DNA from 4 places in the Paenibacillus sp. FSL R10-2788 genome. Region 4 is predicted to be linked to each of the others. Evidence: riboswitches for the same ligand, from Rfam matches in the RefSeq annotation. Region 4 holds a riboswitch; each other region holds the start of a gene.
The links. Region 4 has a riboswitch for cyclic di-GMP ahead of NSQ50_RS04670 (glycosyl hydrolase). Riboswitches for the same ligand answer to the same signal wherever they lie in the genome.

Region 1 (7,457 bases), 540 kb from region 4:
CCTCGTTCCGGAACAACTCCGCCGGTGTAACATCTGCAGCCAAACTACCTCCATGCAGCGCAAGCACCCGATCCGATGCCAAAATCTCATCTGCATCATGCGTAATCATGAGGATCGTGTACTTCCCTTCTGCCCGCATATCCTGCAGAATGCCGAGAAGGTCATTTCTGCTTCCTTCATCCAACATAGAAGAGGCCTCGTCAAAAATGACGATGCCTGGTTCCATAGCAAGAATGGAAGCGATAGCAACACGCTGCTTTTGGCCTCCCGACAGCTCACCCGGATGCTTGGACAACAGATGATTTATTCCTAGTCTTGTCGTATAGGAGTGCAAACGTTCAGCCATCTCTTCGTACGGCAAACAAAGCCCTTCCAGGCCGAATAGGATATCTTCCTCTACAGTGGCTCCAATAAACTGATTATCTGGATTTTGGAACACCATTCCGATACATTGCCGAATGCTTCCGATCGTTTCCTCACTAAGCAGCATGCCACTAACCTCAATCTCACCAGCCCCCTTAGGCAGCAGAGCATTAAGCAGCTTGACCAACGTAGACTTCCCGCAGCCATTAGGACCAACCAAGCTGACCCATTGTCCTTGTGAGATAGATAACGTTATATTTTGAAGAATCGGATGCTCGGGATCATAGCCAAACGATACCCCATCCAGAGAGATGACTGCTTGTCCTTCTCCCTCTAAGTCTTGACCTTCGTATGATTCATTCATGTTAGTCATCCTTCCGCTGATGTGACTAATCAGTCCAAAAATTCTTCAAACAGCGATATTTTTGACAATGACGCCACCAAATAACGGACTGCATAGCCCACGGCAATTCCTGTTACTACCCCAGTGATCAGCAGCATGGGAAGATAATAAAAAATACTAAGTGATGCAAATACCATAGAAGCTGCCAGCAGCTGACCGATATTATGTGCAATCCCACCAGCTATACTAATTCCGATCAAGCTTATACTCTTACCTTTGCCACTAATCAGCATCAGCACAAACATAACAACAAAGCTAAAAAGTGAACCAAATAAACTAAACAGCAAGCTTGAGAAGGTACCTAGCAGAAATGCAGTAAGCAGTGTTTTGAGGATGACAAGCAGGAAAGCATCCCGTCCACGTAAAAAGTAAATACAAGTCAAAATCATAATGTTGGCCAGTCCGAGCTTAGCACCCGGCACCAGTCCCATCCCGGATAACGGAATCTGTGCCTCTATTAAACTTAACACTACTGCCACTGCGGCGAAAATCGCAATAATCACTGTTCTTTTTAAAGCTGTTGCAGATTCACTACTGGACATAGGCATCTATATCATCCTCCCCCGACGCACTGGTGATTTCGACTAATACTCTATGCGGTAGACAGACAATCGTCTGTTTGGGCAGGGTAATAAAACCAAAACCTAGGCAAACTTTATCAGCGCAATCGGCATCGTACATTTCAATCCCGTAATCATGCACCTTCAAAATGTTATAGCCGCGTTCCGTGCGGACCTCAATGGTTTGTTCTTCTTTTGTAAGCTTTACCGTTTTAAATAACTCACCGTCCACCGTTACATTGGCTATGAGATTTTTACCGGCCCCACCTTTGTCATCATTGTCCGAAAACCATCTCGGTACGAGAAAAGCGAGCGCAGCAATCAATACGATGGAAATCAGCCACACATCTGCGCGTTTCATAAAAATCTCCCTTATTTTTTAATTAAAATCCAGACTTATTAATTATAACGGTCTACCCTCAATCCTTCAATCAATGTTGGAGTTTATTGTCAGTTTTAGAGAGCTGTTCACAAAATAGGCACGCAAAATAACCCCAGCAGACACAAGCCCTTCGTCTCTGGCATTTTCAGTTGTAGTTTGTAGCGTTTGCAAAAATATCCAACTTACATTTTAGCCCATTTGCACCGAGATCGCCCATCTCCTCTGGTTTACTAGCTTTTCCGGAATAATTCACAATTAACCCAATTTAAGTTACTTCGAAATCTAAGCGCTCCCTATCGAGGTTTGTTTCTCTCTAGAATCAAATAAACCTTATCTTGGAATTCATTATTATATTTGCCTTTTAAACAATAGTGTGTTATATTTATATGGTATTTGTTTTTCGATATATTGAATATCCCCACCAAGAAGATGTCAGGCCGACTATTATACACATCGGCATTTTGGACAAAGAGGCTTTATGTTTTCTTGCAGTACTCTTCCTTTTTATGAGATTAAATTCGAAATATAGCATTCCGATTCACACTGGCGCGGTCAATGGAGCCGCAAGGGCAAAAGAGAGGTAGGGCTTTTGTCGTATTGGAAGGATTATTCTCGCCACACGGCTGCTGGAAATAACAAGGAATCAAGACACCCGTTACTCACGAACGGCGGGGGATGAATATAACGAGAAAGCATGACGGTACGATCCTTATTCAAGGACTACGTCATGTGTGGAAAAATATAGGCGCCCGATAACCGCTACCTAGCGGATATCGGGCGCTGTCTACGTTCAGGACTTATTTTACATATCGGCTTACAAAAGCTGTTACTACATCTATATACCCCGCCTTATCCGTATCATAAGACAATCCATGCCCCGCTTGCGGCACTATGAGCCTCTCTTTTGGACTCTGGCATGCCTCATACAATTCATTCATCATAGCAAAAGGTACAAAGTTATCCGCATCCCCATGAATAAAAAGAATCGGAACCTTCGCTTTCCGCACTTGTTTTAATGCAGAGGCTTCACCAAAACCATACCCCGCCTTCAAGCGGGTGATTAGACTTGCACTTTGAACGAAAGGGAAACTTGGCAAACGATACATGCGCCGTAGTTGGTAAGATAATTGTGCTTTTACTGAGGTATAAGCGCAGTCCGCAACAATAGCTTTTACCTGCGGTGGAAGATCTTCCCCTGAGGTCATTAGCACTGTAGCACCGCCCATAGAAACACCGTGAAGCACAATTTGAGCACTAGACCCAGTCTTTTTAATCATGTATTCAATCCATTGCAAATAATCTTTTCGTTCCGGCCAACCAAAACCAATGTAATCCCCTGCGCTATCTCCATGCCCCCTTGCATCGGGAATTAGGATGTTAAAGCCTAAGTTCTCGTAGTAGATTTTGGCGTACGCCCCCATATCCTTTGCTTTACCTGAATAACCGTGGGCTAGAATGGCTGTGCGTCCCGCAGCACAATTAGATTGGAGTAAGAAACCTCTTAGTTTAAGTCCATCTGCAGATACGATCTCAATATTCTCGAAGCTCTGGCGAGAGACCCAATCTTTCCCCTCCCCCCAAGAAGCTCCGGCAACCGGAGGATCAGCCTTCAGATTAGGATTATTACTTAGAAATACCTTTGGTGCTCGTTTAATAGCAATACCATAGAAGAAAAATCCCACATAGATTAGAATCCCTATGATGATTACAGCGCTAATAATGAACCATATCAATTCGCCTTCGCCATCCCCTCTTCATTTCTTTTGCAACAAGAGTATACCATCTACTTAGAATGCACCAAACTATCGCAATCATGACATACAAATAGAGCCGCCATCGGGACACCCCCCGAAAGCGACTCTATGTTGTGCTCTACCGTTTATTATTTATTCTTTTTGGAGAACTTGGTTCTCATTAATAATCCGATAAGTGCAAAACCTAAACCTGCTACATAGTAAGGTGCAGGACTTGATTCACCCGTTTTTGGCAATTCCTTCACAGGTGGCTTACCTAATGGGATCGTATCGTCCACTACGATGATTTCATCAGGTGTTGGTGTTGGCGTTGGTGTCACTGCCGGTACCGGGCCTAATGGGATCTCATCATCATCAACAAGTACTTCTGTGCTATTCGACGGTGTTGGTACTGGCGCTGGTGTCGGCGAAGCTACAGGCCCAAGCGGCACAGGATCTTCTGCAAGAACTATAGTGCCAATTACGGATGATGGCGTTGGTGTCGGGAACACCGAAGTCTCTGGTGTCGACGTTGGTGTTGCTTCTGGTGTTACTGTCGGTGTCGGTGTTGCTTCAGGCGTTACCGTCGGTGTCGGTGTTACCTCTGGCGTTACCGTCGGTGTCGGTGTTACCTCTGGCGTTACCGTCGGTGTCGGTGTTGCTTCTGGTGTTACCGTCGGTGTCGGTGTTGCTTCTGGCGTTGGCGTTGGTGTCGGCGTCACTGTTGGCGTCGGCGTTGGTGTTGGCGTCGGCGTTGGTGTCACTGTTGGCGTTGGCGTCGGCGTTGGTGTCACTGTTGGCGTTGGCGTCGGCGTTGGTGTCACTGTTGGCGTTGGCGTCGGCGTTGGTGTCACTGTCGGCGTCGGTGTTGGCGTTGGTGTCACTGTCGGCGTCGGTGTTGGCGTCGGCGTCGGCGTTGGTGTCACTGTCGGCGTCGGTGTTGGCGTCGGCGTCGGCGTTGGTGTCACTGTCGGCGTCGGTGTCGGCGTTGGTGTCACTGTCGGCGTCGGTGTTGGCGTCGGCGTCGGCGTCGGCGTTGGCGTCGGCGTCGGCGTTGGTGTCACTGTCGGCGTTGGCGTTGGCGTTGGTGTCACTGTCGGCGTTGGCGTTGGTGTCACTGTTGGCGTTGGCGTTGGTGTCACTGTTGGCGTTGGCGTTGGTGTCACTGTTGGCGTTGGCGTTGGTGTCACTGTTGGCGTTGGCGTTGGTGTCACTGTTGGCGTTGGTGTCGGCGTTGGTCCAGGTTCATCACCATCGTATGGATAGTGGTGAAATTCACCACCACCAGTCCCTTTGAGTGAAGCCGCCACTAAAGTACCGTTAATCTGACCATTAATAAAATCAACATGAGCATAGGGGGCAAGTATGCTTCCCATTACACCTATGCCTGCCATATCAAGATACGCAGCTTGGCTAAAGTTAAGCAAAATTTTCTTGCTGTTCAACACGTTATTAGGTAGAAATCCGAAGTTTTTCATTTTTACGTTAGAACCATCAATATTAATAATTGCTGTAGATCCTGAAGGAACATTTATTGTAATTCCATAGGTATTAGAGACGTTATCTCCTGGAACATTAAAAACATTGACCGCAGGATCTGTACCTGTCAGGGTAAGACTGCCATATTGGTACACTGTTGTTCCATTCGCCGGCAATGCTGCAAGTTCTGCTGATTTGTCCTTCAAAGACTGACCTACGGCTGAAAAGTCAATCGTACTCCCCTGTCTTTTTGTACCTCCCTTGAGGAGCGTTACATTCCCTGAAAAATCTCCCCCGTGCACGATATTCCCATAAACAGTACCTCCGTTGAAAGTAAGATTCCCTCCAACAACAAGTGTGTCAGTCAAGGAAACCTCAGCAGCGGTCAACCTATCTCCAACACTATAGTTGGTTAAGTTAACGTTACCTCCAGCAGCAAACCTTCCTTCCGTATCCGAAACCGTTGTTATATCCCCTAGAATAAACACGTTGTAGACCCCTGCAATTCCCAATGTAGAAGAACTACTAGCTCCAGCAACTCCAGCTCCTAATGAGGAAAGCCCACTACCTACCGTCAAAATCCCAGCTAATACAAGCGAGAGTAACGGTCTTATTCTTCTTTTCAAATGGCACACCTCCTAAAACTATGATTTATATTAATCAGAATAATTACCAGAAACTCTAAAGGACCTAACAACAAAAAAGACCGCCAAAAAGAAGTGGAATTCCCTTCTCATGGCAGTCGGACGGTCATTGTGCCTTTAAGACACTTTAGACTCCTGGACTTTGCGTCCCGCCCTTTCAGACGGTTTGCTATTATCATGACTATATATATGTATTACACTGCAAGTCCAGAACTGGTAGCCGAAGCATTCTCTCCAATAACCGTCTATGACTTTTAATACTTTTTGAATTAATAACAGTTTAGCGCCCGACACCCACAATTGTCAATCAATTCCTTTCGATGATCCCCCTCATTATTACCATACAAAAAAAGCGCCTAAAGGCGCTTCGCATAAGGTTTTTCATTAAATTTTAAAGTAACTGTATATAGCCCAATATGGATATCCATAAGGGAACACTCAGAATTAAACCAAAAAAAAATCCACGCTGGAGGCTGCCCTCTTTTTCCATCATAATTCTCCTTTATGTGCGTCCGATACATTAATTTTTATTATTACAATTTTAATATAATTTATTCTTCGTTATTTAGTTGTGAATTTAATCACATTGGATAAGCTGTTTAGAAATACCATTGATTATTTTTGGAATGTCGGGGTAGAATACGAATATACGTTCCTATTAGAGGTGATGAGATTCATGCATAGAGCAGAAAGCAGGGACAACATGCTGGTGAAATCTTATTTATTGCTTCCGATGATTTTATCAGCTTTCGAACGGGACTCCGCCATTTTATCTACACACTTACGAACACCCGCCCCTTATCTGGAGGTGCTTGGAACAGCTGCTGCAGTAGCTACAACAGATCTAAGGGATGTTCGTGCAGAAATGAGAAGACGGGGAATCAAGGTGTATGAGCAAAACAGACTTAATACGGGAATTGAAGCCAAGTATATATGTCGTGGCTATCACGAACGAATGCTGCTGTTGAATGACATTGTTGCGGCTCAGGCTGCCATCCATATGCGCAGATACCTAGGGCTGGATATTTCCTCTTTTAAGAGTTACGAAGAACAGTTTCAAATTAAATAAAGCTGTATAGAAGCCGCTCTACTCTCCCCCCATCAATTAGCGAACAAAAAAATAGGCCTTACCATGGGAGTTGGCAAGACCTGAGAGAGATATACCACAAAACACTGGGGGGTGTTTGGTGTCTTCAATATATACCTCGAACCTGAAAAAAAGCTGATAGGCACATAAAAATTACATTAAAAATATCATTCGCCGTTCAGAAGTGATTAGAGTGCTCCCACAAGCTTAGCCGACCTTTAGCTGGAATTGGATGGCTTAATGGATGAACCCCTTCAAGCTTCCAGGCAAACCGTCCTTCGCTATAGTCGCCAAAATCATATTCGTTCCCATTGATCCATTCCCTTAAATCCACCTCTGGAGTAACCACATAACATCCCGCGAGCTGACCTGTAGCAATAATAGCTCCTGTCGGCAAATTATTTGCTGTATAGCCATGTTTCGCCAATACTGATTTGTACGGTTCCTGTTCACAAATCTTTTTGTCAATCCTCATTCCGGCATGAATGCCTAACTCGCCGCGGTAGGCTGTTCTCCATGAACGAGTTTCAAACTCTTTTTCACCAAGAGCAATTAAGGTCGCCCAAGGCTGCCGTATTGTTATACACCGCATGATATCTATCCCCTTTGTTTATGTTGGACGTTTGTCACGGATGTCACGGATCTCGATCTCGCGTTGTGTAATCTTGCTCTCCTAGACTTGATAAATAATCCCAACCGTTTGGTCGATACTCATTTCCATGATTGATCGCCTCTAAAAATAAGAACATTCATTTTTATTATATACAAACAAAAGTTCTAAATATCAATATTATTGACATTCACCT
Region 2 (7,457 bases), 1.3 Mb from region 4:
ATATATTTACGTATGTCCTTCCGGATCACAAATCCATGGGAAGGAGCGATCATCCGGATCTCAAGATCCTTAACAGCCTCTAACAGGGTTCTTACATATCTTCTGTGAGGATGAATAATTGCTGCGTAATAGCCCTCGAAATCTTCCGTAATATCAAACCCGGCTTCATCGCTGAATAGATTCTCCACCGCAACATGCGTGCTGAAAATATCACAAGGAAATAAGATTTGATCTTCGATACAATAGGTGATCATCGTTTCTGCGGTATGGAGATACGGTGTTTCTTTAAACAGCAGCGTTTTCCCGCCAATATCCAGCTTATCTCCGTCTTTAACCACCAGGAAGTTCCGGCTATGAAGCTTGTACATTTCCTGCAATTCGGGAACAGCAATCTCGGTGCATACGATCGTGGCATTTGCAGCCTTGGCAGCGAGAGCGGCCAGTCCACCAGAGTGATCAGGCTCTGTATGATTAATTACAATGTAATGAATATCTAGAAGATCAATCATTTCACCCAGGCACTCGGCATATTCACGTCCGAATTCCATATCTACGGTATCAATGACAGTTGGCTTACCTGTTTTTAATAAATAAGAATTATAGGTAGTTCCTTTTGCCAGAATCAGGCGGTGAAATGGAACCTGGCGGTTATCGATTTTGCCTATCCAGTAAGTATCCTCGGCGATTTTTTTGAATTGTGTACTCATTTCTATAACCTCCAATGTTTGATTGATAATGTTTATCAACAACCTTATTTTATTATGGTTGCCAAACAAAAAAGAGGATTTGAATCAAATTATAAAAGTTTGAAAAAAAATGAATACCTTAAATTTAGACGATCTAAATAAAGTGATTATGCGTTGAGTCACATTTTAAATAAAAAGCCATACAAATGTTTGCACTTCGCCTTAAAGAAAGAATAACCCCTAACAACTTTATGCCATATCCTAATGAAAATAATAAAAAGGTGGATATCCATGACTGAAATACAAATAGCTGCTGTGGGAGATCTAATGGTCAAACGTTATATTATTTCGGATGCTAAACAGCCTGACGGAACCTATTCGTTCAGCCCCCTGTTTGCAAAAGTAGCTCCTTATCTAAAACAGGCTGATTTGACAATTGGCAATCTCGAAACTACCTTTGCTGGAAGTGGCCCCGAATGCCGGAAAAGCCCACGTTCAGGCGGTCCGATATTCAAATGTCCAGACGAACTGGCCCCTGCACTTAAGCAAGCCGGATTCGACGTATTAGTAACGGCCAACAATCATTGCATGGATTATGGTGCCCCGGGTCTGGTTCGGACGTTACGAGTTCTAGACCGTAATGGAATCGACCACACGGGAACAGCTAAATCATTAGAAGAATCCAAGAGAACTCTTATTAAAAACGTCAAAGGAATTACGATCGGCATCCTCTCCTACACAGCAGGAACCAACCGAATTCCTGTACCAGTGAGTAAGCCATGGCTGGTTAACCGGATATCTACGCCCAAAATCATTCGGGAGATTCGAGATTTAAAAAAGAAAGTCGATCTAGTCTTGCTTTATCTGCATTTCGGAAGCGAATACCGTTACACTCCAAACAAGAGGCAAAAAGAGCTGGTCAATCTCTTCTTTAAAAATGGCGCCGACATCATACTGGGGTCTCACCCACATGTTCTACAACCGTTAGCGCTTCGTGGAAAAAAACAATTCGTTATTTACTCATTGGGGAATTTTGTTTCGACTAAACTAATGAATATTCCTTATACACAAAGCGGTATCATTCTTACGCTTAAAATAAAGAAGGATGAAAAAGGACACACGAGTATAACTAACGTAGGTTACATTCCGACTTGTGTAGATCGAAGAATAAAAAGCGGCAGGAAAATTACAGAGATCATCCCCATCCGCGACGCATTAAAGAGAAGCGACACCGACATAAAAACAGAACGGCGAAATCTCATGAATCGAATGTTGAAACATACGACAACAATCTTAAAGAGGGAATAGAGTCGTTACAGAAAAATAACGTTCCGCGGAATTACCGCGGAACGTTATAGATATAGCGCTCAAAACTGTGTTTGGGTTTAGCGTAAACGATCAGGCATCATTAATTTAAGGAATTCTAGAATACCATTCTCTACTACGAGTTCTTCTCTATCTTGATCAGCAAGTACTCTTCTGATGATATCTTCTTTACCCTCCAGCACTTTACTTGTCCAATGAGGATCAATGATAAGAGAACGTCCTACTGCTACTAATTCAGCATTTGTCAACGTGTCCTCTGCGTCCTGTTTGGTACGGATATCTCCGACCCCAATTAAAGGTACACGGCCATTGATTTTCTCATGTACATATTGCAGGATTGATTTTTCTTTAAAATCTTCTGATGCAGATACTTTCTTAAAATCCCCTAATGAAATATGCAGATAATCTAGCTTTTTATCAGCTAATTTATCAATAAGATAAAAGGTATCGGTGATTTTAATTCCAGGCTCTTCATATTCTTCTGGAGAAAAACGATAGCCGACAATAAAATCCTTAACCTTTGAATTGTCAACGACAGCAATAACTGCATCCACTAATTGGTTAATGAAATTAAATCTTTTCTCTAAGCTTCCGCCCCATTGATCATCACGACGGTTGGAGTGTGGAGAGAAGAACTGTTGGACTAAATATGTGTTTGCTCCATGAATTTCTACCCCGTCAAATCCAGCTTGAATAGCACGTTGAGTCGCTTTTTTAAAATCCTCAATTACACCGAAAATTTCATCTTCTGTTAATGCTCTTGGAATTTCTGCATTCGGACGTTCGGCAGCAATGGCGCTGGAGGAAACTGGTTGTACGCCACGTAGTATTTTTGAATCTGTCATTCTTCCTGCATGGAATAGTTGTAAAATAGCTTTTGTTCCATTTCGTTTAATAGTAGATGCTAATCGGCTAAGGCTAGGAATAAATTGATCGGAGGAAACACTAAGTTCACCTTCCCATCCTTTTCCACCCTCTTGTACATTTGCTGCCGCAGTGATGACCGCACCTACTTCGCCCGTTCTTAGTGAATAGTATTTCAATTCATCTTGTGTTACTACACCGTCATAAAAGCTCATTCGCGTGGTCATTGGAGCCATAACCACTCGGTTTTTTAATGTCAGTCCTCTGCGAAAAGTTAATGTTGTGTCTAGTGCTATCATCTTTTTCCCAACTTTCATTAAATTATATTTAAACAAAATATTATATACATGCGCATACATATAAATTACAGCAATGATTTATTCTTGTCAACTAATAAACAACTACTGTTGAATACAGCAAAAAGCACTGTTCAGCGGAACAGCGCTTTTTGCTCGATATGAATCGTCCTTATTATTCTAGTTCGGCCGGTTTTACAATGGCTGTACCTTTATTATTCTTGGAGTATTTAGCTTCAATTTTCGTGGTGTATGTATCTTTTGCTCCATCACTTACCAGCACATAACTCAGATCGACTGTCAGCTTTTCCGTTTGCCAGGTCTTAGTATTGACGAATAATTTCCACGTTACGCTTTTGGGTTGAACTGTCTCACCATCCCAGAGGTTCTCCTGGTCATAGAGTTTGATTATCCCCTTAGCTGCTGTCGGATCGGTTACCGTGAATTGTAAGACCGTTTGTGCGCCAGCCGTGCTGACTTTCATGGATTTTTTATAACTTTTGACCGAATCAAGCATGGAAACAGGATCGTATTGGCCTTTAGAGTAAAAGGCATCCCATTCCGTTTTCTCCAGTCCAAGCCAATACTGTGCATCAGGATCGATCGGCTCCCCGTCATCGTCGTAACCTTCATCTTCAGATTCATCGATCAGTTCACTTCCGTCTACAAGATAGTAAAACTCCTTGTCATTGGCATATAGACTGTACGATGTTTCTAAAAGACTACTAGCGACAGTGCCTGCTGCGGCAAAATTCGGCAGACGGTTGATATCCAGCTTCAGAGTGTTGGTGTTGCTGATACGCACCCCGCCGCTTTGAATATCCTGTTTTTTGGTCACATCCAGATGGAAATTCTTTATTGCTTTGGAGGCTGCCGTTACTTTGCTGATCATCTGATCCGCGGTTACTACTGTTGAGGTAGCTGCAGACACTACTCCTGGATTAGACATCCATCCGATCGTTCCGGACAGCAATAAAGCACCTACTGCCAAACTAGTACCTATTGTTTTGAAAAAACTGTTCATGTACTTCCCCTTTCGGCCCCTTGCGATAATGTAACGCCGTATAGGTCGAAATAATAAAAGAGCTCAAAATAGACTACATATTCTTAGAGCTATCCTTTATGCTTCATAAGACATCCCTATGGCGGCCTGGCGATCATTTCCTTCTGTCGAAAGGCTTTAGACCCATGGCTTTGTGTCATCATCTTTCGATGATTTTACCTTTAACGCGGACATTCAATTAGTTTTAATAGATTAGGGACGCATGTCCCACCGCTAATTTTATCATGGTTATAATTACCTGTAAACGACTTATCTTCCATTCGAATTCGCTATGATACTCAGAAGAAATACTACAATCAAAATGAAAAATGAACGATTACATACGCTTATAAGTCTTATTAATGAGAACAGCAGAGACAGGGGGTGCAGCAAAATGAGTGACCGGGAAATTTTCGAGCTCTATAAAGAACAAGTATATTATTTTTGTTACTACTTAATGAAAAATCAGGCAGATGCGGAGGATATTTCCCAAGAGGTATTTGTAAAAGTTATCTTAGCGGATAAGTCGAAGGTAAGAAACTTGAAAGCTTGGATTTTACGAATTGCTTCGAATGAGTGCAGCAGTGTGATCAAAAGGCGTAAGACGGGGTGGATGAAAGAAGTACGTAATTATTTACTATCCAGGTCTGAGGAATCAAACCCTGTAGAAAAACGTTTGGATCGACAGGAAACTAAAAAAGAATTACAAGGGTTATACAGTCAGCTTCCTGACAAAATCAGAATGGTAGTAGTCCTTCGTTTTATAAACGAATTGACTGTACCCGAGATTTCTAAAGTTATGAGCATACCCGAAGGAACTGTAAAATCCAGACTGAACAAGGGACTTAAAATACTAAATAGAATGGGTGGAACCCAACTAAAGGAGCTGAATAGTAATGAGTCTCTATATTGAAAAAGATAAACATATTCCCCGACCGGATTATGATTTGATGTGGACTGCCATAGAACAAGAAGCTTATACACGTCAAAGAAATCTGCATGCCTCCCAGAATACTCCTAGGTCTAATAAAAAGCTTATTCCTATCAGTATTGTCTTCTCTTGCCTCTTACTTGTAACCATTCCTGTATTCGCTAGTATGACGATTAATTGGGATAAAATTGGTGGTCGAAGTGTGAGCAATGCATTAAATAACGGCATCGGTCAACAGTATAATCTTCAAACTTCCATTTCAGGAGTAACAATGAATTTGAACGGTGTTGTAACTGATGGAGAAAAAATGAAAATGCTGTTATCACTTGATACTAAATCTGATCTATCCAAATATACTGGATTTGCTACAGAGGAAAACATCATGACTAGTGAATCCGGTGCCAAGGCAAAGGTATACGGTTATTTAGAATACGATCCTGAAAGCCAGAAACTCATTGGAGTATATGAGACACCTGATACATTAAAGGATGATAAAAAGGACTACAGGTTTGAAGCACGGAATCTCATTTTTTACAGTGATCGGAATATTCCCTTACAATCTAATCATCAAGCAGGGGATACTATCAATACTGGAGTTAAGCAATATCCAAGCATTCAAATCGAATCCGTTCGACATGTTTCCAATCAAACCATTATCCGTTACAAAGTCGCTGCATCACCATCTGACTTAGGACGGGGTAACCCACATTTGGTAGTTAGTACTGGTGGTCAAGAGAATGAAGCAATTCCAACCATCATGCCTAACGAAGGATCGGATTTATTTATTGAACAGGTCTTTAATATAACTGAATCAGATTGGAAGGAAGCTAGTCTTCATTTTAGTTACATTGAAGAAGCGAAACGATTTTCAGGTACGTGGAAGTTCGATTTTAACGCAGATGGAAAAAAAGCAAGTGAGGCGATTTACACTAAGAAACTGTATAACAGTCCTGAATTTCAAGAAAAGACCGGTATGACCTTAGATCAGCTAGTGGTTACCCCTTTGGATATCCAAATTCTAATAGATGAAAATGATTCGCTTAAAAAAGGAATTGTCCACTATAATACCGCTCAGTTGGTTATAGGTGATCAAACAATCACTGGGGGTTGGAATTTGAAGGGAGATCATTCCGAAAGCTACCAGCATTTATTTCAATTCGAATCTCCGGAATGGTATAACGACTGGTCCGATGTTCCAATGAAACTTATATTAAAGGATGCTGTCATTGAGAAACGTGATACTACTAAGAATTGGATCACTATAAACAAACCTAAAGAAGAAAAGCAGTTCACTTCACTTGATGTCGATGGGTTAAAAATTGAATTCACTTACTATACTGAGGGGGGAAATTTGATTGTGGAATCAACATCCAAATCTTCTGGCTTCAAAAGCGTTAACCAAACTACGTTACGGATTAATGGCAAAGAAGTTGTGCCTGAAATTACACCTAAGGGCATGATATCTACAGGAACTAATATTGATAGCTACAAAGATATCCCTTTCGACGAAAAAATCGAACTGAACCCTGGTATCTATAAATATAGCGATCCTAGCCGGAACGAGGAAATTAAACTTTAATACAGGAAGTTAATCTAGGGGCGGATTATTTTTAATAGAATCAATTCTGTTTATGTATCTCTTTTATTTCCTTCACAACAAAAAAAGCATAGAACGGACTCAAGTCCGCTTTATGCTTTCCATTATTAAGATAAACAATATTTAACCAGCGCATCTCGCACACCATGCTCGTTGTTAGACCCCGTTACAGCATTCGCTGCCGCTTTGACCTCAACCGGAGAATTATCCATCGCAACGCCCATACCCGCGTATGTAAGCATAGAAATATCATTAAAATAATTACCGATCGAAAGAACTTCCTCTTGCGGAATTCCCAGCTTCACAGCCAGATTCTTTAAGGCGTTGCCCTTGGAGGCTTCCGGATGCATCAAATCAACGAAAAATTCACCACTGCGCAAAATATTGTACTCATGGGTCCAAGTACGCCATTCACGTTCAGCTTCGTCAAGGATTTCTGGTTGTGTAAATACAGTAAACTTAACAACCGGTTCACGGAAATCTTCCCATGCTGGCAGTGTAGCCGGCACGATACGGAAGTGTTCATACATATAATTGGCTTCTTTGGTCAGGTTTTCTACATTATCTACATACATATCAAAAGCCGTATTCACATCATAATGAATATCATGCTTTCTACAATAATCAATATAAGGGTCAAGACCACGAGCATCCATACCGTATTGATGCAGCACTTCCCGATCTTTCACACGAACCGTTGCAGCTCCGTTATGAC
Region 3 (7,457 bases), 3.6 Mb from region 4:
CAGCTCGCAGCGGCAAGAGATGCGATTGCGCGGGGTGGCATAGCAGTTGAGGAGATCTCTGCCATCGGAATAACCAATCAGAGAGAAACAGCTTTAATCTGGGATAAAATAACTGGCAAACCGATATACCCTGCGATTGTGTGGCAGGACAGGCGTACTGCAGAGCAATGTGAAGAACTTAAAAGTAAAGGGCTGGAGCAAGTTATTGCGAGCAAGACGGGCCTTGTTGTAGATGCTTATTTCTCAGCTACCAAAATCTCCTGGATACTGGATCATGTGGATGGCGCCCGAGAACGGGCGAATCGTGGGGAACTTCTAGCAGGGACGATCGACAGCTGGTTAATTTGGAGACTTACTTGCGGAGCCGTACATGTCACGGATGTTACCAATGCCTCACGTACGATGCTGTTTAATCTTCATGAACGGTGCTGGGATGAAGAGCTAATGGAAGAGCTCCGTATTCCGCGTGCCATCCTGCCAGAAGTAAGAATGTCTGGCGGCGAATTTGGAGTAGCAGACAAACAGTGGTTCGGGGCGGACATTCCAATTCGCTCTGTACTTGGAGATCAACAGGCCGCATTGTTTGGACATACTTGTCTAGAACCCGGCAGTGCCAAAAACACCTATGGTACAGGCTGTTTTATTCTAATGAACACAGGCACAGAAGCTGTAGCCTCCAGTCATGGCTTGTTGACCACTGTAGCTTGGGGTATGGGAGATGAACTCTATTATGCCCTAGAGGGCAGTGTGTTCGTGGCCGGAGCGGCTGTTCAGTGGCTGCAGGAGGGTCTTGGTCTTATAGAGGAGCCAGCAGGCTCAGAAGATAAAGCACGGGAAGTAGAGGACAGTGAAGGGGTTATCGTTGTGCCTGCGTTTACCGGACTGGGGGCACCCTATTGGGATATGTATGCCCGTGGAGCCATATTTGGCCTTACTAGAGGCACTACCTCAGGACATCTGGTGCGAGCTACATTGGAGTCCTTAGCCTTTCAATCTAGAGATGTAATAGGAGCTATGGAAAAAGACGCAGGCATGCCATTGACCGGCCTTCGTGTGGATGGCGGAGCTGTGCGTAACGATTTGCTGATGCAATTCCAGTCTGATATCCTGGGCAGTGAGGTTACTAGAACAACCTATGCGGAGACAACAGCTTTGGGTGCGGCGCTTCTGGCCGGGTTAACGTCCGGAGTCTGGACACGTGCCCAGCTAGAGAGCTTCAACAAGGCTGAGAGGGTCTTCTCGCCTGAGATGGGTATAACTGAGCGGGAAGGTCGTTACAACGCCTGGAAGGACGCTGTAGCGCGTACCATGGGTTGGGAGAAGCATGAAGGATATCAGTGATAAAGGAGCTGTATATATCTATGGTCAACGGAACCGAATCTGATCTGCCGGGCGGACTATCTAAGCCGGCGCTTCGAGCCCTGCATGGGGCTGGATATGTTCAGCTTCAACAATTCAGCAAGCTTACTGAAGCAGAGCTTCTGCAGCTACATGGATTGGGGCCAAAGGCGATCGTCCTATTACGGAGTGCTCTCGCGGAAAAGGGGCTCACCTTTGCGAGTAAGTCCTGATGTTGCGTTCATATTTATATTAAAAAGCAGCAAGCTTAGGTGAATCCCTAGCTTGCCGCTTTTTGTTATACAGCTCCTAATATTCAATAACAAATGCTACATTTTGCCAACCGGCACCCACTGTCCAGAACAGGACTTTATCACCACGTTCGATCTTTCCAGTAGTTACAGCTTTATGTAGAGCAATAAATGGGCTGCTGGTAGAGGTATATCCGAATTCATCCCCTATGTATACCGCTACATTGCGATCAATGCCGACTTTCTCACACATCTCTAAGATATTAGGCAGTGAAAACTGTGAGAAGCAGGCTGCTTTAATGGCTTCAGGCGCGATATTGTTGTTAGACAGTAGAGTACGAATAGACTCAGAAGCAGCATCTATGCAAATGGAATTATCAAAAGGAATAAACTTCACATTAAACTCTCCAGCCGCTACACCTTGTTTACCCAGTTTAGCCAGGCCTGCGCACGGGAACTTGGAATTATCGCAAACACAAGGATCCGTTTGGTAGATAGAGTCAATGAAACCGACCACATCCTCAGCTTGTTCAAGAATGACTGCCGCCGCTGCATCACCGAAGTTAGCGTAATAGACTGGATCATTCTTATCGGCATGAGGGGTTACATAATCGGAGCCGATGACCAACGCTCGTTTAATCCTAGGATTCGCTTGCATCTGACGGCTAACCTGTTCCACAGAAGCCGTCATACCCGCACAATTAGCATTACTGTCAATGCAGATCGTATGGGATGCGCCTTTGATCAAACGGTGAATCATTAATGAGTTGGTAGGAAAGATATACTCAGGAGTTTGACTTGCATAGGCAATAAGGTCGATATCGGCACCTGTGACTCCAGAACATTCCTGGCAGCCTCAAAAGCCATCGTAAGGGAATTCTCATCCGCATCCTTAATACTATACCGTGTAATACGACCTAATGCGGATAATAGACCTCGAATATCAATGCCTTTTTCGTCAAAATGCTTAATGAAAAAGTCGTTACCAACTATATTGCTGGGATGATAGATATCAATGCCTTTAATACGAATTCCGGTCATAATACGCCTCCAGGAAAGCAGTAAAATGTGGCCTACATATTAAGATTAAAAGATCTAGACTGTAACCGCAGAAATGATCTCGATGTTATCGAGTCCAGCTTTACGGCCAAGACGGGAAAGCTGCATTTTGAGGATCGGGTTATTTTCAAGCGTTAGATTTACTTTTACAAATCCATCATTCTTAAACATTACAAAGCAGCTTTCTAAAAGAGGTACAACATCTGGTGCAGTTACATTTAGCTTTCTGCAGTCGATTTTTAGTTCATAGTCAGCTGGAGTAATTGGATTGATAGTTTGTTGATAAGCTTGAATAGATTTTAGACCATCTTCTTCAGAAAATGTTCCATCTAACTCAATGTTAATAACCTTGTTTGTAGTGTCTGTCTTCAAAACGAAACTTCCCATGCCTAAATCTCTCCCATAGATTGAATTTGTCCAAAACAGTTCGACTGCAATATCCAGCCATGTATATCCATTTAGCTGTTTTATAAAAGTCAAAATTCGACACTATACAGCAAGTAATGGGATATTCCGACTCTATTATAGGCATATTTTTCAAGTGTATGCAATAATAAAGTCGAATTTTGTATATTGTTGTCGAACTGTTGGGTTATTGGATTTCTTCTATGGTTGCAAGCAGGATATTAAAAGCTGTAATGATTCTAGGTGCCCCTATAACGGGTACTAAGTGTAATAGAATACCTTTAAGCTGTTCTACGGTAACTCCAACACGAAGGGCCATGACATAATGAACGCCCAACTGTTCGAATTGACCCATTGAAATTAAAGATGAAATGACTGCGATTTCCTTCCAGTCAGGGGCTATAGTATTACGTTGAAAAATATCGCCATAGGCATTCCCCATAATAAATTCAGCCAAGTCAGGGAAGTGGTCTTTAATTGGAGCTAGTGCTTTTGCGCCATAGTCTCCTGATAGATTCGTGAAGTGGTTGAGACCACTGTTGATATTTTCCTTCATGGTTAGCCTCCTAGTTTAGGTTCAAAGTACGGTGTGCAGTCGGAGGGACTTCATCACGGTCTGTTAGTAGTTCAATAACGGCAACATGGTTTAGAGCTACCGCATCTTTAATTGCAGCTGTGAATTCATCCGCATTCTCACATTTGTAGCCTTTAGCACCTAGAGATTCAGCGAATTTTACGGCGTCCATTGGTACTTCATATAGAGTTCCATCGATACGACCTGTGGTTTTCTCCATACCCTTAAGAGCCATATCTAGTTGCTTATTATTGACCACGATAAAGATGACAGGGATATCTTTGCAGACAGCGGTGTTAATCTCAGCGCCGAGCATCATGAAACAACCATCACCTGTAATGCAGAGGATAGTTTCTTCAGGAGCAGCAACTTTTGCACCAATAGCCATGCCGATCGAATTACCCATGCAAGCAAAATACGCATCAAAAACAAAGCTGCCCGGTTTCTTAACCTTGTACCATTTTGCAGCGTGGAATCCATGACTTCCATCATCAACGAAAATTGAATTATTATAAGGGATCAAATCACTTAAAGTGCTCATTACCGAAGCAAGGGAAAGATTCTTGAGGGTTGGAAGCTCTTCTGAATAATCCGCATCGGCCAAAGCCTCACGTTTGGTGATTGTGTTTGGGTCAATATGATTTAGGCAGTGCACCAAATTATCGCGCAGGTCCCCAGTGACCGGTATCGTTTTGGACAATAGTATTTTTCCGACAAAGGTTGGATCAATATCAAATTGAATTAAAGTTGCTGGATGATTCTCCCGTTTAAGATTACAGATGGTCATATCACTTAAACGTGATCCAAGCACTATAAATAAATCGCTTTTATTCAATAAATCGTCCCCGTGGGTCGAACCGCCAACGCCAATAGGACCATGATAGAGTGGGTGATCCCAGACTATAGCCCCTTTTCCACCTGGAGATGTTACTACAGGAATATTAAAAGTTTCTGCGAGTTGAACAAGCTCTTTATGTGCTCCGGAGCGGTTAATTCCTTTACCCGCAATAATCAAAGGATTCTTAGCAGCTTGAATAGCATCGATGACTCTATCGATATTAGCTTGACTAATTAGAGATTCTCTTTCTGGGATTACTATATTGCATTCTTCCAATACTTCAGTTTGTACATCAAAAGGAATACAAAGATGAACAGGACCCCGTTTGGTCAGGGCCACAGAAATCGCATGATTAAAAATAGTACCAAAGTGATCCCCACGTTCAACCAATTTACTGAACAAGGTGGCAGGTTTGAACATATCAGCTAAATCAGCCAGAAAAGAGGTGGAGTCCTGACATTGAGGAATTCCAAGCTCTGTAATGGATTGGTGGCCGGTAATAAATAGGACAGGTAGGTTGTTAGCTTTCGCATGTGCTGCTGCTGTAAGCAGGTTAGTTCCCCCAGGACCCGAAGTACCAAATGCTACGCCTAGGTTACCCGTTTTCAGCGCATACCCTGCTGCTTCGAATCCGGAGCTTGCTTCATGTCTGCCGGGAATAAATTCAATACCGTAATCCACCATCTTTAGAACTATTGGACAAATGGATTTGCCAATGATCCCAAAAGAATGGGTGACTCCAAGGTTACGTAGTGCTTCCGCCATGTAATCTGCGACTGTCTTCAAAAGAAACACCTCACAAGTTTTTTGATATATATTAGTTATTAATCTACCGAATAGATACGATAGATCAATATACTCAAAAAGTAAAAACCTGTGCTCTATAGTAAGCACAGGTTGGTGGCATAAGGCACCGCTAAGACTGAACAATAGTTCAGCCGTCCTGGTTCCTCTGCAACCTGGCAATCATGGCCTCAAACGAAAAAATGAGGCTGTAGATCCATGGTTTTGCGTCATCCTCTTTCGAGGATTTTGCCAATATTAATTTATAGTTGATAAGAATAATTTTCCTTTACAATATATTCCTCATTAATTTTTGTCAACATAATCCGCTAAAAAAACTCGAAATTTGACGAAAGTCTTGTCCAAGAGATGAAGTTTTGCCTCGCGAAAAAAACTGCCACCTAAGACTCAGCTTAGGTGGCAGTTGATAGTTTTGAACTAGAATTTAAAGATATGAATGGTTTTTTGCAGATTAAATACGGCCTGGGTCATTTTTTCCGTTTCTTCTGCAACAGACTGCAGGGCATTAATCTGTTCATTCATAGCCGCCGATACCTCTTCCGTGCCAGCAGCAGTTTCTTCGGTGATTGCTGAGATATTCTCAATTGCACTGGAAATTTTCAAGGCACTTTCTAGCATAAGATCACTCTCCGCAGAGAATGAAGAGATTTGCTCGGTAATGTACTGCACGCTTTGTACAATTTGTGCGAAAATATGGGCAGATTGAGTGATCATTTCATTCTGAACCTGCACAACCTCTTCATTGATGGCAATATTATCGATGGCTTGTTTAATATCTGACTCAATGCTGCGGACCAAGCCGAATACTTCTTTTGTGGATGCCGTAGATTCTTCAGCAAGCTTGCGAACCTCTTGAGCTACAACGGCAAAACCCCGACCATGCTCTCCGGCACGAGCAGCTTCGATGGAGGCATTCAGTGACAGCAGGTTGGTCTGCTCAGCGATCTCTGTGATGGTCTTGGTGATCATCGTAATCCCGCGGGCATTTTGTGAGAGAGCTTCAATAGTATCAGCCACTTTTTGTGTAGCCTCTATGTTTTTGCGCATGCCTTCAGCCTGTGTATCTACGGATTGGCGCCCTTGCTCAACAAGTTCTAAGGTATGTATTGAACGTCTGTTCATTTCTTTGGTGGAGTTCGTATAATTGGATACTTTGGTCTCAATGTCTTTAATGGATTCTGTCATATCAGCGATATCCGTAGATATTTCATTTGCACCAAGAGCGAGCTCAGTAGAAGAAGAGGCTACTTGTGCCATGACAATCTTCAGGTTCTGGTTCTTATCTTCGATTCCGCGGCTTGCATCCATAACTTGACGGGTGATCTGCGATGCATCGGTCAGAATCTTCTTGAGCTTATCAATCATTGTGTTAAAGGAGCGGCTTACGTCACCCATTGAGCCATTTTCGTCCGCTCTGCTAGTGAAATCGCCCTTCGAAATACTGTGAGATACATTAGCAATATCATCAAAAGATGATGTAAGCGTTCTCTCCACGAAGCGAGCAACAGGTAAAGTCAGACCTGCAAGAACAACTACTAGTATAATTCCTACGAGAAATTGACCTAGAATCATTAACGTAACTAAGACAGGAATAGCAAACAGTGCGGCAACGAGGTAACATCCGGCAACAATTCTTTGTTTTAACGGAAGTTTGTGCATCCAGCTCATTGGTAAAATGTCCCCCTTATTAAATTTTATGTAATGGTGTTATTATAGGGGATTTATAGGTCATTGGTCTATAGAGAAGTGTCATAAATCTTCTTTAAGTAGTAGATATTTAGAATTCATGTCAAAATTCCTCATATATTGTGGAAATTGTTTTAATAGCAGACTTTACCATCCCTACTAGTTCGATAGGAGCTAAAACAATAACTGAAGGAGAGAAAGAGAGTACGATACGACAGGCAGATTCTATAGCATTAAACTCGGCCTCCACGTTCATCCACCCAGTATTAGCAGAGGGTTCTACTAAAGTTATAGTTACATATCTTTCACGTTGTAATTCTTTAAGAATAGACTCATTCACCTTTAAGTTCACTACATATTTTGGCAGTGCTGCTTTAAAAGCTAAAGTCGATTGTTCCCAGTAGCTTTTTAAATCAAAAGCCTCAGGTCTGACAAATGATTCATAAGTTGCGTCAGCTTGTATTAATCTCGACACGCGAAAAGTCCGCATTTCACCCTCGGT
Region 4 (7,457 bases):
CCATATTGGAGAACAGATCGATCCACTGGTAATCCTGGCTGAGGATGGTGCCCTGGCTGAACGGCTACGTGAAAAAGGGATGGATGTCCGTATTATTCCGCTGGATGAGAGCATCAGAAGTCGTGGTAGAAATGCAGTCAACTTGGGAGCACCTGCTGCAGCCTTCAAGCTGTTGGCTTATGGCCGCAAGCTTGCGCCGCTCTTAAAAGCGGAGAAGGTAGATTGCGTGCACACCAATTCCCTGAAATCTGCATTATACGGAGCCATCGCTGCAAAAATAGCAGGCGTTCCATTGATCTGGCATATCCGGGATCATATTGGAGCCCCTTATTTAAAGCCTATCGTTGCCAAAGGAATTCGTTTGCTGTCGCGACTGCTCCCAAATGGAGTCATCGCGAATTCACATTCTACGCTGAATGCTTTGGAGCTGCCGCGTTCCAAAAAAACGCTGGTCGTATACTCCGCTTTCGCTAAAGCGATTGGTAATGGGATCGGCATGCGGGACCAGAAGGATTTTAACGTACTGCTAGTTGGTCGATTGGCGCATTGGAAAGGTCAGCATATTGTGCTGGAAGCCGCAAAAAGCTTTAAGAACGAACCTCGTGTGAAGTTCTGGCTGGCCGGAGACGCTCTGTTTGGAGAAGAGGCTTATAAGCAGGAATTGCTGCAAAAGATAAAAAACGACGAGCTTACTAATGTAAGCATGCTAGGGCATGTGGATGATATTCAAGGCCTTATGAATACTGCTGATTTACTGATTCACACTTCGGTAACTCCTGAGCCTTTTGGCCAAGTTATCGTTGAAGGAATGGCAGCGGGATTACCGGTGATCGCCTCCAATGAAGGTGGGCCGGTAGAAATTGTAGTTCAAGGTGAGACAGGATTACTGATAGAGCCTGGTGACGCGGCGATACTGGCAGACTCCATTAAATGGATGCTGGATCACCCAGAGGAAAGACGGCGGATGGCGGACAATGGGATGAAACGAGTGAAAGAGCATTTTGTTATCGAGAATACGGTCAAGGACATCGTTGACTACTATAAAGGTTTGTTGGCGGGCACCTGACAGATGATATGACGCGGTAATTCTGAAGATGATGCTCCATAAAACTTTGAGGATGATTCACATGAAAATTGCGATAGCGCACGATTACTTAATCCAAATGGGCGGCGCGGAAAGAGTGGTGGAAGTCTTTCATCACATGTATCCCGAGGCTCCAATCTACACAACGGTTTTTAACGGAAGCCGCCTTACTGACAATCTCAAAGATGCGGATATCCGTGCCTCCTGGCTGCAAAAGATTCCGGGAGTAAAGACCAATTTTAAAGGGGTGCTGCCACTTTATCCAATGGCCATCCGTGATTTGGACTTTCGCGGTTTCGATATCGTCCTGAGTTCCAGCAGTGCTTTTATGAAAAGTATTCAGGTTCCTAAACATACGTTTCATCTTTGTTACTGCCATACGCCTATGCGCTTCGCATGGGACTATGACACCTATATGGAACGTCAGTCGAATTCCGGGCTGTTCAAGAAAATGCTTAAGGTATACATGCAGCAGCTTAAAACGTGGGACCAACGGACTTCCAAAAATGTGAATCAGTTCGTAGCCAATTCTTCAGTAGTGAAGACGAGGATTCAGAATTATTATCACCGGGATGCAGATGTCATATTTCCACCGATTAATACAGCCCGGTTTACAAGCTCTTCTACCATTGGTGACTATTATTTAATTGTCTCCCGGCTTGTTTCCTACAAGCGGATTGATCTGGCGGTAGAGGCTTTCAATCGTAACGGTCTTAAGCTTTATATCGTAGGGGATGGACCGGATCGCAAGCGCCTCGAAGGCATGGCTAAGGATAATGTATCGTTTCTGGGCCGGCTAGAAGATGAGCAAGTGACTGGAATGATGGCACAGTGTCGAGCATTTATTTTTCCAGGAGAAGAGGACTTTGGAATTACACCGCTGGAAGCGAACGCTGCAGGAAGACCGGTAATTGCTTATCAAGCAGGTGGCGCACTAGATACTATTATTCCTTATGTAAATGGTGTGTTCTTTCAGCATCAAGAAGTGGAGGATCTACTTAAGGCTATTTATGAGGTAGAGTCCTACGCTTGGGATATCGATCAAATTATGGAGCATGCACGTAAATTCGATGAGCAGGCGTTTATGGTTAAGTTCAAGCAGTATGTTGAGCAGGCGTACGTCAATTTTCTAAAAGGAGGATGATTATATGAAGCTGACAGTAATCGGTACTGGGTATGTGGGTCTTGTATCTGGCGTGTGCTTTGCACTGGGCGGACATCATGTCATCTGTGTGGATAAGGACGAGGAAAAGATTAAGAAGCTGAAACAGATGGAATCGCCCATCTATGAGCCGGGAATCGAGGAACTGATTGAACTGAATCTTCGTGAGGAACGGTTATCTTTTTCTGCAGATCTTCAAGAGTCGGTGCGCCGTTCAGATATTATAATCCTTGCTGTAGGTACGCCATCACTGCCTAATGGTGAAGCAGACTTAACCTATATTGAGGGTGCAGCCGCTGAAATCGCTAAAGCGATGGAAGGGCACAAAATTATAATGACTAAATCTACAGTTCCAGTAGGGACAAATGAGAAAATCTCCAAAATGATCTCTAGCCATACCCATCATCCTTTTGATATCGTGTCTGCACCTGAGTTTTTACGTGAAGGCTCAGCGATTCGCGATACCCTCCATCCCGACAGAATTGTCATTGGTCTTGATAATCCAGAGCTGGAACCAACTATGCGCGAGCTTCATAAGGGTTTCACAGAAAATGTATTTGTAACAGATATACGCAGTGCTGAAATGATCAAATATGCTTCGAATGCATTTTTGGCCACGAAGATTTCCTTTATTAATGAGATCGCCAATATTTGTGAAAAAGTGGGAGCTGATGTAACTGAGGTAGCACAAGGAATGGGTATGGACCAAAGAATCGGGTCATCCTTCCTGCAGGCTGGCATCGGTTATGGAGGCTCCTGTTTCCCGAAAGACACTAATGCGCTCATTCAAATTGCGGGCAACGTCGATTACGAATTCAAATTATTGAAATCTGTAGTCGAAGTGAATAAGGGACAACGGTTTATGATCATCTCCAAGCTGCATGAATCACTTGGCAGCCTGCGCGGTTCGACGATTGGGATATGGGGGCTTGCCTTTAAGCCTAATACTGATGATGTCCGCGAAGCTCCAGCCAGAGAGATTGTTGAGGCACTGGTGGCTGAGGGGGCAACAGTCAAACTATATGATCCAATCGCAGCTACAAATTTCAGGCAGCAATACGATCATCCGCAGCTTCGCTGGTGCCATCTGCCAGAGGAAGCGGCTGAGGGCAGCGATGCCGTCTGCCTCTTGACCGATTGGAGCCTGCTCAAGGAGATTGATCTGCATCAGCTGGCGAAAAGCATGCGTAATGGGGTATTGATCGATGGACGCAATGTGTATTCCAAGGAGCAAATTGAGGGTACCGGCCTCGTTTATCATTCTGTCGGCCGCCCGCAGATGGGCGGATTGAGCGGTTATTCTGCTAGTGTGGCTGGAGCGGTTTAATCTAAGTTATATTGATTGAACTTGTGATTTTTCTATTAGGGATGAGCCGTGACTCCAGAGAATGTTTGGACTTCCAGCCGCTGTTGTCTGCAGATTTCCTGATTTTAACCGCTGATAGCGGTAGAAATCCGCAGACAAAGGCGGATGCTATCGCTCCTCCAGTTCCAAAATTCTCTTCCGCCACTCCATTCCCTTAATCTTAAGTTTCTAAGCAATTTATAAAGTTAGGTACTCTGATTATATACCGCAGTAGCAGTAGCATTTGTAGTTGTCATTGTCTCTGTTTCTGTGGTGGCAACTAGTCTTGCTCTTGTAGTTGCAGTTGTTCTTGCAGTTGCAGCTGCCTCCCCCGGAGCAGAAGCAAATCTTTAGAAAAACGTGCTCGCTTCCGGCTGGTACAGCCCGGTGCGCATGGATCATTGTTAAAAAGTAGTTGGTTAGGTTAAGAACGGAAAGGGAATTTGGAACTGTAGAAACGGAGTGTTCGCCCGAAAGATTTCCGTAGGAAAGCTAGCTTCGAAAGCATATGCTATCCTCGGATTTCTACCGCGAGAAGCGGTCCAATCAGGAAATCTGAGGATAACAGCGATCGGAAGTCCAAAATCCCTTGGAGTGGATTCTACCTAACAAAGACATAGCTTTTAATACATTCCATTCAAGGAGGTTCATTCTATGAAAATGGTACTTCTATCAGGCGGTTCAGGTAAACGGTTATGGCCGTTGTCTAACGACTCACGTTCAAAGCAATTTCTAAAGGTACTTGAAAGCCCTCAAGGTGAACCAGAATCCATGGTACAACGTGTCTGGAGACAGCTGGAGGAAGCAGGGATGGCAGAATCATCTTATCTGGCCACCGGCCGCGGCCAAGTAGAAATGATACAAAGCCAACTGGGAAGTCATGTGCCGATTATCGTTGAACCGGAGCGTCGGGATACTTTTCCGGCTATCGCCTTAACAGCTACCTATCTTTATTCAGTGGCAGGTGTTTCTCCAGCGGAGACGGTAGCAATATTGCCTGTTGACCCTTATGTAGAAGCATCCTTTTTCGATACCATAGCTATGCTTGAGGGGACCATGCTGGAAAGTGGAGCAAATCTGGCACTAATGGGTGTTGTTCCTGAACATGCCTCAGAGAAATACGGATATATTATTCCTACCGCTGAAGAGGCGGGGGGGAATGGTTTTATGAAGGTGAGTCACTTTCAAGAGAAACCAGACCGCATACAAGCAGAACAGCTCATCGAGCAAAATGCATTGTGGAATTGCGGAGTGTTTGCCTTCCGTTTAGGGTACTTGTTAGATATTTTGCAGCGTAAAGGGTTGCCTTTAGGATATGAAGAATTGCAGAAGCAGTATAAGCTATTGTCTTCCATCAGCTTTGATTATGAAGTGGTGGAGAAAGAAGAACATATTGTGGTGCAGCCGTATGATGGATTCTGGAAGGATCTTGGAACGTGGAATACGCTGACAGAGGAAATGAGCAGCAAGCATGTAGGAAAAGGTTTTGTGACGGCGGATTCTGAGGGGACTTGCTTGATTAATGAGCTGGACATTCCGATTACGGTAATTGGTGCGAAGGATCTGATCATTGCGGCTAGCCCGGATGGAATTCTAGTTACCCATAAAGCTGAGAGCCCACGGATTAAAGAAGTGCTGAAGACCTTTGAACAAAGACCGATGTACGAGGAACGCCGCTGGGGCCATTACAAAGTTATTGATTATGTGAAATATGATGAAGGCAATGAAGTGCTGACCAAACGGATTTTTATATCCGAGGGGAATAATATCAGCTATCAATTACATCGCAAGCGTAGTGAAATTTGGACAATCGTCAGCGGCGAAGCAAGTATTGTGCTGAATGAGAAAAAACATAATGTGAAGGCTGGGGACGTGGTACGTATACCGGAAGGAACGAAGCACGCGATCCTTGCTTTGACGGATGTTGAGTTTATAGAGGTACAGACGGGGTCTGAATTAGTAGAAGAAGATAACATACGTATTACTTTAGACTGGAATGATATAGAACTACAACAATTCATTTCATAGGTCTAACCTATCTATTTAACCAATTCAAAATTTCTTGAAACAGGTAAATTGACTCAATTATCAAAAAAAGTCATAAAAACACTAAATATATCATTAATTGTCGTCGATACTTACGGTAAGAGAGATTATTTCTCTTAAATTGAAAAGGCAAACCTATCGAAAGGTAGGGACGCAAAGCTATAGGGCCTTCGAAAGAGTGGCAGCCTGGCTACCGAAAGGGAGATTATTTTGAAAGCTTACCGTACGTATCGATTGTTTGGTGCATTTCTGTCACTCGTCCTGTTTCTGACTGCACTTCCGCTTGCTGTTGGAATTTCGCCGTCTATTGTCATAGCTGCTTCAAATTCTGGAACGCCAGTTACCCCAGGTGCCTCACCTGAAGCCGTAAAGCTGCTTAACTATTTTTACTCGATCTCAGGAAAAGGCATTATTGCTGGTCAACATGACTATTTAGAAAGTCCAGATGAAATTAACAATATGCTGAAGGGAACCAGCGGACAATATGCGGCTCTTCACGGTTATGAAATGGGTGCGATCAGTGGTCAGTCCGAAGCAACGATGGCTTGGCAACGTCAAAATGTGGTGAACAGCGCCATCAACTGGAATAAAGCGGGCGGGATCGTAGCTATGACTTTTCATGCTAACCTGCCGGGCACCTCTTATGACTGGGATAATGTGAAAAAAACACTTAGCCAGAGTGAGTTCGATAGTTACGTTACACCGGGTACTAAGCAATATAATAATCTGATCGCTGAGCTTGATAAGGTGGCAGTCTCTTTAAAAAGCTTGCGTGATGCCAATGTTCCGGTGCTTTGGAGACCCTATCATGAAATGAACGGGAACTGGTTCTGGTGGGGGAAGAAAAATAACTTTTCTAAACTATGGAATATAATGTATGACCGTTTTGTTAACGTTCATAAATTAAATAATCTGTTATGGGTATGGAGTCCGAATGCTCCCAATGTTTGGTCAGATCCTTATGCGCTAACTTATCCAGGTGCTGATAAAGTAGATATTCTGGCAGCAGATATATACGAAAATGATTACCAGCAAAAATACTATGACAGCTTGTTGAGTCTAGCCGCAGGCAAACCGATTGCGATCGGGGAGAATGGTGAAATGCCTAATCTGGAGAAGCTTCAGCAATCGCAAAGTAAATGGACGTATATGATGAGCTGGGGAAAAATGCTTTACGAAAATAACAGTGCAGACACAATCAAAACATTTATGAATAGCAACTACACCCTGACCAGAGATAAATTAAATACTGGTCTGGCACCGACACCTAGCGCCGCACCAGCGCCGGCACCTTCCGAAGAAGAGGGGGAGGCAGCAATTCCTCTCGCGAAGGGGCTTGCAGGAGAGTATTACAACAACATGTTGTTGTCGGGAGCGGCAACTCTTAACAGAACTGATGCAATAATCGATTTCAATTGGCGGCAAGGATCGCCGGATGCCGCCCTCGGGATTGATCGTTTCTCCATACGTTGGAGCGGTAAAATTAAGCCATTATATGATGAGCAATATACATTTTACACTACCTCAGATGATGGCATCCGTGTCTGGGTGAATGGGGAATCCGTGATTGATAGTTGGACTAAGCAAAGTGGTACTGAGCGTAAGGGCACTATAACGCTGAAGGCTGGCCGGCTATACGATATCAAGGTGGAGTATTACGAGAATGAAGGCGATGCGAGAGTCCGCTTGATGTGGGAAAGTGCTAGTCAAGCTAAAGAGACAGTTCCAGCAAGTGCACTTTTTCTTCCGGATGTCTCCTGATTGATGAAAATTAAAGGTCGATCCTTAGTGGCTCTGCGTTATTGCAGAGCTACTAAGCT

Region 1: another riboswitch for cyclic di-GMP. It lies ahead of NSQ50_RS02420 (choice-of-anchor A family protein); the one in region 4 lies ahead of NSQ50_RS04670 (glycosyl hydrolase).
Region 2: another riboswitch for cyclic di-GMP. It lies ahead of NSQ50_RS10195 (DUF6612 family protein); the one in region 4 lies ahead of NSQ50_RS04670 (glycosyl hydrolase).
Region 3: another riboswitch for cyclic di-GMP. It lies ahead of NSQ50_RS20755 (thiamine pyrophosphate-binding protein); the one in region 4 lies ahead of NSQ50_RS04670 (glycosyl hydrolase).

The regions. Positions count from the first base shown of each region.
Region 1 covers NZ_JBBOQA010000001.1:542,761-550,217, reverse strand. The annotation lists gene NSQ50_RS02440 (ATP-binding cassette domain-containing protein) at 1-727, opposite strand, end outside; gene NSQ50_RS02435 (Gx transporter family protein) at 757-1,314, opposite strand; gene NSQ50_RS02430 (NusG domain II-containing protein) at 1,298-1,687, opposite strand; gene NSQ50_RS02425 (alpha/beta hydrolase) at 2,506-3,441, opposite strand; gene NSQ50_RS02420 (choice-of-anchor A family protein) at 3,591-5,546, opposite strand; cyclic di-GMP riboswitch class I at 5,655-5,745, opposite strand; gene NSQ50_RS02415 (hypothetical protein) at 6,136-6,633, shown strand; gene NSQ50_RS02410 (ASCH domain-containing protein) at 6,830-7,243, opposite strand.
Region 2 covers NZ_JBBOQA010000001.1:2,346,829-2,354,285, reverse strand. The annotation lists gene NSQ50_RS10210 (FprA family A-type flavoprotein) at 1-707, opposite strand, end outside; gene NSQ50_RS10205 (CapA family protein) at 978-1,994, shown strand; gene NSQ50_RS10200 (NADH-dependent flavin oxidoreductase) at 2,072-3,235, opposite strand; gene NSQ50_RS10195 (DUF6612 family protein) at 3,348-4,196, opposite strand; cyclic di-GMP riboswitch class I at 4,314-4,405, opposite strand; gene NSQ50_RS10190 (RNA polymerase sigma factor) at 4,609-5,127, shown strand; gene NSQ50_RS10185 (DUF4179 domain-containing protein) at 5,111-6,724, shown strand; gene NSQ50_RS10180 (Cof-type HAD-IIB family hydrolase) at 6,850-7,457, opposite strand, start outside.
Region 3 covers NZ_JBBOQA010000001.1:4,654,256-4,661,712, reverse strand. The annotation lists gene glpK (glycerol kinase GlpK) at 1-1,341, shown strand, start outside; gene NSQ50_RS20780 (DNA-binding protein) at 1,362-1,571, shown strand; gene NSQ50_RS20775 (3-oxoacyl-[acyl-carrier-protein] synthase III C-terminal domain-containing protein) at 1,648-2,349, opposite strand; gene NSQ50_RS20770 (hypothetical protein) at 2,349-2,630, opposite strand; gene NSQ50_RS20765 (hypothetical protein) at 2,685-3,128, opposite strand; gene NSQ50_RS20760 (carboxymuconolactone decarboxylase family protein) at 3,241-3,609, opposite strand; gene NSQ50_RS20755 (thiamine pyrophosphate-binding protein) at 3,620-5,260, opposite strand; cyclic di-GMP riboswitch class I at 5,416-5,512, opposite strand; gene NSQ50_RS20750 (methyl-accepting chemotaxis protein) at 5,687-6,937, opposite strand; gene NSQ50_RS20745 (helix-turn-helix transcriptional regulator) at 7,059-7,457, opposite strand, start outside.
Region 4 covers NZ_JBBOQA010000001.1:1,081,944-1,089,400, forward strand. The annotation lists gene NSQ50_RS04645 (glycosyltransferase family 4 protein) at 1-1,066, shown strand, start outside; gene NSQ50_RS04650 (glycosyltransferase) at 1,128-2,228, shown strand; gene NSQ50_RS04655 (UDP-glucose dehydrogenase family protein) at 2,233-3,573, shown strand; gene NSQ50_RS04660 (hypothetical protein) at 3,597-3,770, shown strand; gene NSQ50_RS04665 (sugar phosphate nucleotidyltransferase) at 4,246-5,619, shown strand; cyclic di-GMP riboswitch class I at 5,756-5,835, shown strand; gene NSQ50_RS04670 (glycosyl hydrolase) at 5,848-7,398, shown strand.